DNA from 2 places in the Bacillus arachidis genome. Region 2 is predicted to be linked to the other one. Evidence: riboswitches for the same ligand, from Rfam matches in the RefSeq annotation. Region 2 holds a riboswitch; the other holds the start of a gene.
The links. A riboswitch is a leader RNA that binds a small molecule or an ion and turns the genes downstream of it on or off. The one in region 2 is predicted to bind S-adenosylmethionine.
Positions count from the first base shown of each region.

Region 1: it holds a riboswitch for S-adenosylmethionine, as region 2 does, so the genes downstream of both, QRY57_RS16075 (hypothetical protein) here and QRY57_RS13885 (ECF-type riboflavin transporter substrate-binding protein) in region 2, are expected to answer to the same signal.

Region 1 covers NZ_CP127376.1:2,814,863-2,822,403, forward strand. Annotated here, with positions in the region: gene QRY57_RS16060 (serine hydrolase domain-containing protein) at 1-661, shown strand, start outside; gene QRY57_RS16065 (group-specific protein) at 701-1,054, opposite strand; gene QRY57_RS16070 (NAD(P)H-dependent oxidoreductase) at 1,054-1,629, opposite strand; partial or broken gene QRY57_RS16075 (hypothetical protein) at 1,911-2,230, opposite strand; SAM riboswitch class I at 2,274-2,373, opposite strand; gene QRY57_RS16080 (hypothetical protein) at 2,506-2,697, shown strand; gene QRY57_RS16085 (YwiC-like family protein) at 2,732-3,454, opposite strand; gene QRY57_RS16090 (ECF transporter S component) at 3,675-4,397, opposite strand; gene QRY57_RS16095 (ABC transporter ATP-binding protein) at 4,370-6,031, opposite strand; gene QRY57_RS16100 (energy-coupling factor transporter transmembrane component T) at 6,004-6,882, opposite strand; gene QRY57_RS16105 (DUF4430 domain-containing protein) at 6,906-7,541, opposite strand, start outside.
Region 2 covers NZ_CP127376.1:2,405,098-2,412,638, reverse strand. Annotated here, with positions in the region: gene QRY57_RS13900 (HAD family hydrolase) at 1-523, shown strand, start outside; gene QRY57_RS13895 (PAS domain-containing sensor histidine kinase) at 853-2,634, shown strand; gene QRY57_RS13890 (aspartate/glutamate racemase family protein) at 2,708-3,388, opposite strand; SAM riboswitch class I at 3,546-3,661, shown strand; gene QRY57_RS13885 (ECF-type riboflavin transporter substrate-binding protein) at 3,799-4,347, shown strand; gene QRY57_RS13880 (ABC transporter ATP-binding protein) at 4,358-6,058, shown strand; gene QRY57_RS13875 (energy-coupling factor transporter transmembrane component T family protein) at 6,051-6,878, shown strand; gene QRY57_RS13870 (YjcZ family sporulation protein) at 7,041-7,139, shown strand; gene QRY57_RS13865 (hypothetical protein) at 7,383-7,541, opposite strand, start outside.

The DNA.
Region 1 (7,541 bases), 410 kb from region 2:
GCCGGGTTTAGAAAATCAAGATGCTCAATTATATTTAGCCAGCAATATTCTTCCTCGTGGTAAAAACTATGATGGCCCAATAAAAATTTATGATATGCTACAAGAAGCAAAAGAAACGGCACCACCTGGAACTGCGTTTTCGTATAATAACGGTTCATCTGAAACACTCGGCTGGATTATACGGACCATAACTGGAAAATCGTTAACTGAAAATGTAAGTGAGAGAATTTGGTCCAAAATAGGTATGGAAGAAAATGCGTATTATGTTACAGATGAAACAGGAGTTGAACAAGCAAGTGCTGGTTTAAATGCGACTGCAAGAGATTTGGCCAGATTTGGGCAATTGATTTTAAATAACGGTCGCTACAATGGCGTGCAAATTCTCCCTTCCTCTATTTCAGAAAATGTAAAGAGCGTGCAAGAAGGAGAATTTGCAATCGGACAAGGTACATCCATTTCGTATCATAATCAATGGTGGATTCCTCATAATGAACACGGTGCATTTGAAGTGTTAGGAAGTTATGGACAATGCCTCTATATAGATCCAAAAGCGAATATGGTCATTGTACATTTTTCATCCAATGCTGAGCCAAGCAATGATGTTCATACAACTTATTCAAATATGTATGTAGATATCGCAAAACACTTAGAAAAAAGCTAGTTTTATACTAGCTTTTTCACATAATAAATTTTATATAAATCAATTGTTTTCTATACACCTTATTACATTTATCCATTCTCCACATGAAAGATTTAATCTTCTATATGTAAAGAACGTCGTACAAACACTTTCAATCATTGAAGGGTTTTTCCGTAGAAAATCCCATCTCAATACTTTAGGTAGTTCATACATCTTATATTCTTTACTTTCCTTAATAATTCCATCAACTTCCCGTTCACAAATTCCCCTTACTAAATAATCTGCTCTTAATTCTTGGCACACCTTTTTAAAATTTTCATTATGATGTTTCAATTGAAGTAAACATGTTACATACGTACGAAACAATTCATCATTCCGATTACAGCATCTCATTATATTTTCTATTTTTTTCATCATAAATTTTTTGCCTTTTCTTGTATTTCTAAAAGCCACTTTTCACGCTTTGCTGCTTTACTTGTTTTTACAGATTGAAAGGCAGAACGTTTTATTTGGCGTATACCACAAAATTGCAAAATACCTTTTTTCATAATCACCCAATCAGCCGATCGATATAAGAGTGCCACGTACCATAAGGGCGAATCTAACGTATTAATAACCCACGCCGTTTTTCCTGTAAGTAATCCTTTCGGCATTACATCTTCATATCTATATGCAAACCCAGCAACAAAAACACGATCAATAAAACCCTTTATAATAGCGGGCATTCCCCACCACCATATTGGATAAATAAAAATAAAAGAATCTGCCTCTTTGACCAATTTTCTGTATTTCTCTGTTTCTTCTTCATATACTAAATCACGCCTTCTCTTATCTTCATTAAAAGTTAGAACTGGGTTAAATGCTTCCTTATAAAGATCAAGTAATGTAGCAGAATGGTTCGTTCCTTGCAGTCCTTTTTGCACATGTTCTAAAATGGATGCATTGAAACTAGATGGATTCGGATGTGCATATAAGATGAGGATGTTCACCTTTCAACAACACCTTTCCTTAAATTCCCTTTTGACTTCCAAATGTTTGCGTGATATTCTATTACTTGTCAAGTAGCAAGCCTATATGACAAAACGACTGACACCTACTCGGCGAAGGTGTCTATTTTTTATTTTTAGCCGAATGAAATGCCTCTTTCAGGGCATATTCAACTTTTGACACTACACACTCAACACCATTCCCTTGTATCAGACTGCTTTTGCAGTCTTTTACTCTACATAGTCGAAAAATTCAGATAAATTATAACATAAAAAAAGAGAGCCTAGCTCCCTTTTCTTGCCTTATAATATACTCCTTTATTCGTATAGGAATATTCATCATCAGCTAAAGTAATTTTCCCATCCAGTTTCAACTCGTCTAATAGCCTTGATAAATAAAATTGATGTAGCATTTTTTTCGTGAATTTTCCTTCATGATGCGAGATGATATGCTCTTGAATATCTAATAGTGATATTGGTTTATCTTGCTCCATCATATATTCATATACTGCTTTACGCAGCTTTACGTATTTCTCAAGTGTCACAGTACAATTGCAACCCCTTTCTTCTCATGCTGTTATTTTTGGAATCGGTTTTTTTGCAATAAAAAAACCTCTCCGATAAGAAGAAGTTACGTATATATCTTCGTCTTATCTTCCAGAACAAATCATGTTCTGCTGGAATTAGCACCTGCATCGCGGTTGCTGGGTTTCATCGGGCCAGTCCCTCCACCTCTCTGGATAAGAAAATATTCACTTTATATCTTATAATAGCCACTTCTATTTTCATTGTCAAATCATATAAAGTAACCACATTGAAGTTATATTTTCTTTTCTAGCGCTCATACTAAAATTGTATGTACAAAAGGAGGGATTTATAATGGATAAAAATGCTCGTGGATATGTTCAAGATTCGTTTCATTCGTTGCAAGAAGCAAAAAATTGTTTGGAACATGCAATACAAACAGTTGAAAAGAGCGATAATAGGGAGCGAATCGAACAGTCTTTACAAGCTGTGGAACATGCATTACAAAAATGTGATCATACGGTTCATGTTTTAGAACAAGAATGAAAATTGCCCATCTCTTTACTAGATGGGCAATTTCTCAAATGGCATACTGTAACAGTATTGCCGTCGTAATTAAAAAGTATACAGAATTCACGATTTCTAAAACTCCAACTTTTAAGATAGATATCTTTTTACCATACAATACGATTGCGCGAATTAGGCTCGGTATAAATATAAGAGAAAGCCATGGATTTACCAATAAAGAGGCAATGATTAAGAAAATATGATAGCCCCATGAAACATAGCGATAAGTAGGATTATTCTTTTCACGAATCATTGTTTTCACATAAAATGTACTACCTATAAAGTATAGAAAAGAAATACCAGCAATTGCAAAAGCCGTTTCATCGACTGTTTTCATCGAAAAATAATAACTAAGTAAACCGCCTATGCAGAAAGCAAGTATTGCACAAATATCATTTACTAAGGCTCGTTCATTTTTTTGTCGAGCAAAGTATATATTTACGATAAAGAGCGGAATCATCGTAACACCAAACAGAAGTATTTTCCATTCATACAGTAAAGATACGCTCCCGAAAACACATGCGATTGTAAAGTAAATAAGTGCCGCATGTATAAATTCTTTCTTTCGAGGTTGCTTTATGTACATTAAAAATGGATACGTTGCTAAATAGATAAATAACCAAGCGATAAAAAGTGGAATATGATATAAAGTAGCTTTACCAAGTATTACACTAAGTATAAACGGAATCAGCAGCATCCCCCAGGCACCGTGCTGCTTTGGAACAACTAGCTTCATGAATATGGCATCTCCTCTTTGAAAATATGTCTCATTTTCTATTATATAAAAAGTCTCATCTAAAAATCGGACTACATTAAAACAATTTTTTGACACATTTCAAAATAATAATCAACATGTATAAAAAAATGCTTCCTACCAATGGTAAGAAGCATGAAAGAGGCAAACGAATATGTAAGTCGCGACCCTACTTTACATTCTTATGCTTTGTAACATATGCTTATGCCTTGTTTTCCTGAGAGAATAGCCCTTTATCTTTATCTAAAATTCCATATTTCTTTTTAAATCTCGTAATAATTCTAATCCACGATGAGCTAAACAAGACAAGAAAAATTACATTTGAGAGTGCATGCGCTAAATCAAAGTAAAAGCTTGCAGCATAATATGCTATAAAGGCTTTCCATGTTAATCCTTCTAAAAAACCGAGTATCCCCCACAAATTCATAATCCAGCCAAAAACAAAGCCAGCTATGAATCCATAGATGACTCTCCCCCATAACGTTCTCATTATAAATGTGTTTCGAAGTAGACCCGCTATAAAGCCTATCATTCCCCAAGAAAACATTTGCCAAGGTGTCCAAGGTCCTTGCCCTAAAAATATATTAGATACCAATGCTGCCGTTGCCCCAATCATAAAGCCTGTCTCACTTCCAAAAACAATTGCAGATACAATAATAACAAAAGAAGTTGGTTGTACACTCGGCATAATGGAAAATGGTACACGACTCACTGCTGCTATGGCTGCTAAAACAGCGACAATGACGATTTCACGTGAAACAAATGCTTTCCTCTCAAATCGTATATAAAAAGGTAACATAATAACAGCTAATAAGAATAAACTACACCACATAAAATATTCATCTGTTACAAAAGAAGTAAACAGAAGAGTACTTATGACAATAATGAAAATAAGCATTATGAGAGCAAAATATCGTTTGGACACGCTTTATACACATCCTCCCACGTTAATGCATAAGGTAACTGCTTGCGAATAAAACGATTAATAGATGTTGTATAAAAGAAATTATCACTAAAGAATTTCTTTGGCGTATCATCCATAATTACTTTCCCGTCAAATAGCATCATACAATGATCAACATATTTAGCTGCAAATTCAATGTCATGTGTTGCCATCACAATCGTTGTTCCTTTCTTTTGTAACTCTTGAAACAATCCGCCTAATCTTTCCTTTTTCTCTGGATCCAGCCCTTTTGTCGGTTCGTCTAGTAATAATAAGCTTGGTTTTGATAACAAGGCTGTACATAATGCGATTAACTGTTGTTCTCCCCCGCTACAATCATGCGGATGACGATCGCGAATGGACTGCAGCCAAAATCGTTTTAACATATCTTCTGCAATTTCTTTCCCTTTATCATCATATAATTCATTTGCTCTTTCAAAAACTTCATCCCACACCGTCTCAAATGTAAAATGATAATACGGATGTTGCGATACAAATCCGATTCTTTTAAACCGTTCCTTTGAATCAATTTTATGAATCTCCGTTCCGTTCCACTGTACTTTTCCTCTTCTAGCTTTGTTTAATCCTGCTAATATAGTTAAAAGTGTTGATTTTCCAGTACCATTTTTCCCAACAAGCGCAGTCCACTTCCCACGTTCAATCGATAGCATTAAATCCTGTAAAATAAAAGGGCTATTTTTTTCATATTGAAATGATATATGATTTGCTTGTAAAACCACTTCTTTTGTTTCTGCCTGTGATATAACCGGTATTTCATATTCCATAGGTAACTCAGAATGTATTTGTGTTTGTGCCTTCCTTACCGTAAATGGGATTTTCTCTACATTCCATTCTAAAAACAACCTTGGAATTTGAGGGATAAACGGGCGAAACTCTTCTAATGCCCACATTTTTGATATAACATGTTGCGGCGTCCCATCATACATTATTTCCCCAGCATCCATAAACACAACTCGAGTTGCTAGTGGAATGACTTCGTCTAAACGATGTTCACTCATGATAATGGTAATTCCGAGCTCTTCGTTAATTCGTTTTAATAACCCTAAAAAATCTTTTGCTGCAATTGGATCAAGCTGTGCTGTCGGTTCATCAAGTAATAATAATTTAGGCTGTAAAACAAGAACTGCCGCTAAATTAACCAGTTGTTTTTGTCCCCCCGATAATGTATGAACAGACTGGTGTAATAAATCTTGAAAACCTAAAAAACTAATTAATTCAGCAATTCTCTTTTGGATTATATTGGTCTCTAGGCCAACATTCTCAAGAGAAAATGCCAATTCTTGAATAACCGTATCCATAACAAGTTGATTTTCTGGATTTTGAAATACCATTCCTACTTCTTGCGCTGATAATAAATCTGGCATCTCAAGTAAAGAAGTTCCATTATAATACATATTACCTATGCGTTTTCCAACTGGAAGTAACTCTTTCTTGAAATGTTTCAAAAGTGTCGTCTTACCACAGCCTGAACGGCCAGCCAACACAATAAATTCCCCTTGAGAAACCCTCAAGGAAACGCCCGTTAATGCTTGTACCTTTTCATCTGCATACGTAAAAGCTAAGTCTTTTATTTCCGCATGCGCCACCATAACCATTCCCTCCCTTCCATTATGATTGGTAAACTAATAAATAGTAAAAATAAAACGAATAAGATTCCATCATATTGCTGAAATACAAGTGATTCCACTCTTGGATAGATTAATAGTTTGCCAGCACCGTAAAAACTGAACAGAAAACAGCTTAGTAATAAAATTGCTAAGCACGCAAGTATGTACCAATCTTGCCTTCCCATGCGATATTGAATATATGTACTACGCTTTGTTACTCCAAATCCACGTGCTTGCATGGAATCCGCCGTTTGTAATGCATCTTCTAAAGAACAAACAAGCAACACCTGCAAGAGCTTCATTCCATTTTTGATTCTCCCTATGAATGGGCCTGAATCTAATTGCACTCCTTTTGTCTTTTGAACAAGTGTAATTTGCCTTAAACGCCGGATAAATAAAGGAACGAAACGCACTGTGATCATTGTTAGTAACGCAACTTTCGGTGAAATCCGTGAAAACAAGTACAAAAATTTATGACTTGAAATCACATCATTATAAGAAGTAAATGTGAACATAATAGCAAGTAACAATAATCCCATTATGAATCCATACATACATGCCTCTAATGTAATTCGATTATCCCCTAAACGAAATAATGTAGTCGCTCCTCTATGTGTTAACAAAGGGTTCAACACAATAATCATTACGAAGAAAATAAGCGTGCTTGGTATCATTTTTCTTAGTTTCTCGCCATTTCCTTGCATGATGTTTAACAGTACGATCATAATAATCGCACCCATTAAAAAAAGAGGGTGAAGACACACCATACATAGTATCATCACCCCAATATAGTAGATAAAATTCACAAAAGGATGTAAAGAAGAAAAGATAATTTTCATAGTCCTTTACCAAGAATCCTTTCCTATTTTAGCACATATACCCATTCGATTTTATCTCCTGGCTTGACTGTATATGCACCTGCACTTCGATTTGGAAAAGCACCATTTACACGGTACTTCCATCCGCTTGTGCTCGTTATGTCTTTTTCGTATAAATCCTTAATGCCCTTTACATAAATACTATCTCTGGATCCCGTTGCATCTACATCTAATCCTGTACGCTGCAATACTTTATAAACCGTATCTCCCTCTTGTACGTCAACTTTTTTTGCTCCTAATAAATAACCTTCATTTCCACGTACAGAAATGGTAACTTGCTGCGCTTGTGGTTCTGGCTTTGGTTCGGGTTGAGGTTGCGGTTCTGGCTTTGGTACTACTTTAGGTTCTGGGTCTTTCGACTGTTCCTGCTTTGGTGTTTCTTTCGGCTGATTAACTACTTTTGCCTCTTCTTTTACTTCTGATTTTGCTTCTGGCACTTTCTTAGGCTCAGTGTTTGCTTGCTGCGCTTTTGGTTGTTCTTGTTGCGCAACTGATTCTTGCTCTTTTTTCTCTTGTTTCTCTTCTTTCTTAATTTCAGGTTGTTTTTGTTGCTCTTGTTCCTGATTCCACTTTTGCTGCTCTTCTTGTTGCTTTTTCTCTACTGATTCTTGCTGCTTTTC
Region 2 (7,541 bases):
TGGTGAAGAAAGTGTAAATCATGAAATAGAATGGATAAAAAGATCAAATAAAGATATGGTTCAGCAAGAGCTTGAGGTCATCGCAGCACTGTATCTTGAACATACAGCATTTCATATCACAGAAAGCTGTAAATCAATATTAGCAGAAGAGATTTATGTGCATAAGCTTTTACCATTTTCCTATAACATAGAGAAATTACAAAAATTAAAAAGGCATTTTCAACATAATACAGAGCTAGCAATTACTGCTTCATATTGGCATAATTTAGAGATTAACCATCGTGACGCTCAAAAGGGTAATGGTTTATATACTTTAGCTGAACATCTTAATATTCCGGTAGAGAATACCGTTGCGATAGGCGATGGTCTTAACGATATTTCAATGATGGAAAAAGCACATATGTCTATCGCGATGGGAAATGCAGTAGACGAAATTAAAAAGATTTGTCACTATGAAACACGATCGAATGAAGAACATGGTGTTGCACATGCTCTTTATCAATATGTCATAGAAAAAAAGTAAAAAAGAATCCACAAAGGATTCTTTTTTACTTTTATTAGGGGTAAGGTATTCTATGAGATTCATAGAAGCCTTATTACAGCTCATTATATAGAATATATTGGTAGTATTGTATATATTTTTAAATTATTTTGTGAATAATTTGTGAATTTTTTAATTCTATCACACGTATGGAAAGGCAGTTATATACCATTTTGAACACTTTTTAATTGAAAAATAAAATTTATTTGAATAATTATGCTCTTGCTATATACCTATGAGAACATTATTCGTATAATGGAGAAGCGTGATTAAAAATTGGTATTAAATTTACATATAGAGGTGGAAAGAGAATGAATGCTCGGCTATTGGAACTCATTGATGTGAACACAATAGAAACCATGGCAGAACAATTTTATAAATTAACAAACATTTCACATCAACTTCTTGATCAAAATATGGCATGTGTTTTTTCATTTGGTATGAATCGAGAAGAAAATAAACAACTTACAAAGATTGAAATTCCGTTTTTTTTTCATGAGCAACATCTTGGTTCATTTGTTGCCTGTTCAATAAAAAATGACATTCTTACTTGTCAAAAATACTTCGAAATGCTTTCAAAACTCATTGTAGATAGTGCAATGAATAAACTTCAAAACCAAACAAAAAATATACATTTACTTTCTCAAAAAGAAGAACAGCTACACACAATCTTACAAAATATGCCCATTATGGTTGATGCTCTTGATAAAAATGGGAAATTTATATTATGGAACCGGGAATGTGAGCTTGTAACAGGTTATGCTGCAGAAGAAATCGTTGGGAATCCAAAAGCGCTTGAACTGCTATACCCTGATGAAAGTTATCGCAAGCAAATGCAAAAGAAATTTTCGGTTCGTGGAAAAAGTTTTCGAGATTGGGAAATGAATTTAACATGCAAAAATGGAGAAATAAAAACAATCATGTGGTCAAATATTTCAGAACAATTCCCAGTACCTGGCTATAGCTATTGGGCAGTTGGAGTTGATATTACTCATCGAAAAGGAATTGAAGAGCAATTAAAGCAACAAACATCTGAACTAGAGCTTATTTTCAAAGCATTACCTGATTTGTGCTTTTTAACCGAGGCTGATGGAACAATTATAGATTATAAAGCCGGTTCGCCAGCTAAGTTTTACGTACCGGCAGAATCTTTTATGGGGAAAAAGTTTTATGAGGTCTTGCCTTCACCCGTTGCACAGCAATTTCGTGAAGCAATTCACCAAGTGCAGTATAAAGAATCAACTGTTATTGTTGAATACCCACTCACACTTAAGGGCAGTATTAGTTTCTTTGAAGCTAGATGTTTACCATTGTTAAAAGATAAGGTCATGATTATTGTCCGTGATATTACGGAACGTAAAAAGACTGAAGAGTTATTGAATAAATCAGATACACTTGCGGCAATTGGACAATTAGCTGCAGGGGTAGCCCATGAAGTCCGAAATCCATTGACTGTGATTAAAGGATTTATTCAATTATTTCAAATTAATCAAGAAGACCAAGATAAATATTTTGAACTTATGCTATCAGAAATTGAAAGAATTGAAGCTATACTTCATGAGTTTTTATCGATTGCAAAAACTGATGTTATTCCAATTGAAAAGAAGAATCTCTGTTTCATATTAAAAAATGTCGTTTCGTTAATCAATACGAAGGCAATCATGACAAATATCCAAATTAATCTTCATATAGAATCAAAAGAATTAATCATTGATTGTTGTGAAAATCAATTAAAACAAGTCTTTATTAATATTTTACAAAACTCAATTGAAGCAATGCCAGATGGAGGAGAAATCTCTATTTACGTGAAAAAATCAGAGCGTGAGGAGGTTATTATTAATATAGTTGATGAGGGCTTAGGAATTCCTGAAGAAAGAATAAAAAGACTTGGTGAACCTTTTTATAGTACGAAAGAAAAAGGAACTGGCATTGGGCTAATGCTCAGTTATAAAATTATTGAAAGTCATCAAGGAAGAATTAGCATAATGAGTGAGGTAGGAGTAGGAACATCAGTTACAATTTATTTACCTATGTTTCAAAGTGAGCAGGTTACTTCTCATTCAGCGATGCCATCTATAACAAAGGCTTTGTAATCGAGATTAATTTCCATTGACGATAAAGAAAAGAGGTCATCTTATCACCCTATAAGATAGCCTCTTTTCTTTGTTATCCAGCGAATTGTACTGCAGTTTTAGCATGTAAAAAAGCAGTATCAAATACAGGAATAGAAAGATCTTTTTGTGAAATGAGTAACGGAATTTCAGTACAACCTAATAAAATTCCTTCTGCACCATTTTCAATAAGTTTTTGAATGATTTGTAAGAAACGTACTTTGGACTGCTTTGAAATAATTCCTTTACTTAATTCATAGAGAATGACATTATGAATGAAATTTCGGTCATCTTCTTTCGGAATCATTGTTTCAATTCCATAATTAGCTAATCTTGTTTTATAAAATTCCTGTTCCATTGTTTGTTTTGTTCCAAGTAAACCAATTCGTTTCACATCGTGTTCAACAATTTCTTCAGCACTTACATCACCAATGTGGAGAAGGGGAATAGAGATTGCTTGTTCTACTTCTTCCGCAAATTGATGTACTGTATTTGAGCACATAAGTATACAATCTGCACCAGAATTCTCTATTTTTTTTGCTACTTGGACGAGTTGTTTTTGCACTTCCTCATATTGATGATTTTGTAATAAATTCGTCACTTCGCCAAAATCCATGCTATAAAGGACAAGCTTTGCATTTTGATTATACTGAGATAGAGTTAGTGTATTAATATGTTTATAATAAAGAGACGTTGATTCCCAGCTTAATCCACCAATTAATCCGATTACTTTCATGTCAAATTCCTCCCGTAAACATGCTTTATTTAATTTATTATTCCATAATTCCGATAAGAATACAATGTTTTAATCATCTGTTTTGCGAAAAATAAAAATAGTAAGAAAAGTATTGAAATTAATTTGCGTTAGTGCAATAATACAAGTTACAAACGAATACTTATCTAGAGAGGTGGAGGGAACGGCCCTATGAAACCTCAGCAACCCTTATTTACTACATAATAGGAAGGTGCTAATTCCGCAAAGGACATATTGTCTTTTGAAAGATAAGAGGATCATATATTCATATGCAAATGGCCTCTTATAGCAGAGGTCATTTTTTATTGGGAAGAAAGGAAGTGAAGGCTCATAATTCAATGTTTTTTTACATAGGACTAATAGAAACTCACTAAAATGAGAGGAGAATTCATATGAACAAATTATCTACAAAATTAGTCGTAGCAATTGGAATCGGTTCTGCAATATATGGTGTATTAGGTCTATGGGGATTTTCAATTGCACCAAACACATTTATCAAGCCTGCTTTGGCTATATTAACAATATTTGGTGCGATTTTCGGACCATTTGCAGGACTTTTGATTGGTCTTATCGGTCATACGGTGACAGATACCATCGCTGGATGGGGAGTATGGTGGGGATGGGTACTTAGCTCAGGTATTATTGGATTTACGATGGGACTTGTACAAAAACGAGCAAGTTTCAGTGTGAAAAATGGAACATTTCGTAATAGAGATATTTCATATTTTGCTATAACAGGTTTAATTGGGATTGTCGTTGCAATCATATTTGCTGGTGCTTTTGATATTATCATTATGGGTGAACCTTTGGATAAAATTGTTATTCAAGTACTTGGTGCAACGATTGCAGATGTCCTTGTATTCTTAATTCTAGGTTTACCAATCACACTGGGATTAGCGAAAGCAAATAAAAAACATACACATTTGAAGATTGAAAAGTAGGGAGATTATTATGAAGCCGATTATTTCCTTTGAACAATTTACATTTCAATATAAACAAGTGACAGAACCTACTTTAAAGGATGTTACATTCCGTATTTACCCAGGCGAAAAAGTATTGATTGCCGGTCGAAGTGGATCAGGAAAGTCAACATTGGCCCATTGTATAAATGGGCTTATCCCTTTTTCATATGAGGGATCAAGTACTGGGAACATTTCAATATGTGGTAAGGATCCGCGAAAAGGTAGTATTTTTGAACAAAGCAAGCAGGTAGGAACTATTTTACAAGATCAAGATTCTCAGTTTATTGGTTTAACCGTAGGAGAAGATGTTGCTTTTTCATTAGAAAACGATTGTGTAGAACAGGAGAAGATGAAGGCCGTTGTTATGGACTCACTACAGAAAGTACAGATGCATACGTTTCATTCACGAAGCCCACATGAATTATCTGGTGGTCAAAAACAAACTGTTTCTCTTGCAGGACTGTTAACAACACATGCTGACATATTACTATTTGATGAGCCATTAGCAAACTTAGACCCCATGAGTAGTTTGAAAACAGTAGAACTTATACGAAAGGTGCATCAACAATTTAATAAAACAGTTGTTATTATTGAGCATAGAATAGAAGAAATACTAAAGTTAGACCTTGATAAAATCATATTAATAGAAGAAGGAAAAATTGTAGCAATTGATTCGCCAGAAAAAATTTTACAAACAAACATGCTACAAAAAATAGGGTTAAGAGAGCCTGTATATATTGAAGCATTAAAAAATATAAAAATGAATACTTTAAATGAAGAATTATATCCAATTGAAACGCTAGATCATGAGAAAGTGAATAAGGCGATTAAGCAATGGATGTTACATTCTACTATGTCTAAAAAACAACCTAAAAAAGAAATCTTATGCGAAATAGAAAATATATCATTTTCATATTCGCACAAAGATTTTACATTAAGGGACATATCACTCTCTATACAAAGAGGAGAAATTGTAGCGTTATTAGGCCATAATGGTGCAGGTAAATCTACATTTGCACATACATTAACGGGAATGAACAAAACGAAGGAAGGGGAGATTGTATTTGATAATGAAAATATAAGTTCATGGTCTATCCGAAAGCGTGGAGAAGTGATCTCCTATGTCATGCAAAATCCTAATCAAATGATTACACAGTCTACTGTTTGGGATGAAGTTGCTTTCTCATTAAAATTAAAGAAAGTTTCTAGCGCAGAAATAAATAAACGAGTGGAAGAGGTATTGCGAATTTGTGGATTATATCCATTTCGAAATTGGCCAATTCAAGCGTTAAGTTACGGACAAAAAAAGAGGCTTACTATTGCATCGGTTTTAACAAGAGATCCGAAGCTTATCATCTTAGACGAGCCAACAGCAGGACAAGATTATTTTCATTATCAACAATTTATGTCCTGTATAAGTCTATTAGCGACACAAGGAATATCATTCATCTTTATTACACATGATATGAACCTAGCTTTAGAATATGCAGACCGTGCAGTTGTCCTCCATAAAGGGAAAATACTTGCTGATGGTACTGTTCCAAATGTATTAACAAATAGCGAAGTATTACAACAATCTAATTTAGAGGAAAGTTCGCTAATAACATTAGTAAAATTGAGTAAAGTCCCTTATCCAGAAGTTTTTGTACAAATGTATATGGAGGCAAAAAGGAGGGGAGATTATGAATAAATCGGATTTATTTTATATAGATAATTATACATATTTTCATCGTATGGACGGCACAATTAAATTGTTGTTATTTATAATTTGGATGACTCTTACATTTATATTTTTTGATTTTCGTATTTTATTATGCTTGTTTTTCATTGGTTGTTTAGGGTTAGTGATTGCTAAAATCCCTTTAAAAAAAATTGTAATTATATTTAGTGTTATTTTCACATTTAGTATGCTAAATTCATTGATGATTTTATTGATTACACCAACCCATGGATCTGAGTTAACTGGTACAAGTACAGCATTTTTGTATATTGGATATGCTACTATCACGTTTGAAACACTCTTTTATGCTCTTACGCTCTCATTAAAGTATTTTACATTATTACCATTTACACTTATTTTCATATACACAACGCATCCAAGTGAGTTCGCTAGCAGTCTATATAAAATTGGATTACCGTATAAGATTGCCTACGCGATAAATATCGCGCTTCGCTACATACCGAATATACAAGCGGAATATAAATTGATTAAGCACGCTCAAGAAGCAAGAGGTGTACCATTTGAAAGAGGAGAAGCGGATTTTTGGGAACGTATTAAAAACCGGATACTCATCTTTTGGCCACTTGTTATTCACTCTTTAGAGCGAATTGATACTGTTTCAAATGCAATGGATTTACGCGGATTCGGAAAAAAAGAGAAACGAACATGGTATTTTACAACAAAAGCAAAACAAGAGGATTATATAGGATTCGTTATCGGCATTATCATTTTAGTATTTGCCATTTACCTAAAGTTTAATATTTTTAAAGGGTTTTGGTATCCACTTTAAGTTTCTCGATGTTATACAGATAAAATTTAGGCACTCGCGGAGTGTCTTTTTAAATTTAGCCAAGACATGCTCAAAAATCATATAGAAACATACTGTATAATACCAACCCGTTAATAAACAATCAATTTATCCATTAGTTTTATACTAAAAGGAGGAGAAAACATGAGTTTCGGTGGTTCTTGTGGTTTTGGTGGAGGTTTTGCATTATTAGTTGTGCTATTCATTTTATTAATTATTGTTGGATGCAGCTGCTGGGGTTGAGGGTATTAAAAACTATCCATTTATTTAATCATTCGTCACAGAATTATGTAATTAGAAAAACTATTAAAGGTACTTTTTAGTATCAATACAAGATTCAATCCGAAAAAGGAGCTATCATGCTCCTTTTTATATTGAAATTTTACCGAAATAACAAAGTGAACCTTCAAAAAAATTGTTGAATTTACATACTTTTTTATTGTAAATATTTGTGATTAAAAGGCGAGTTTTTATTATTCACGATAGTTATTGGTTTTGGTTCCCTGGTTTCTTTTGACTGTTAGGCATAATTTCATCGGCAAACTCTACAGTTGTCAAATTTACTTTGGATGGAATAAATGTTTTTGTCGTATTTTGAACACCTTGGAATAAACGTTGAATAGGGTTCATCATATTTGAATTACG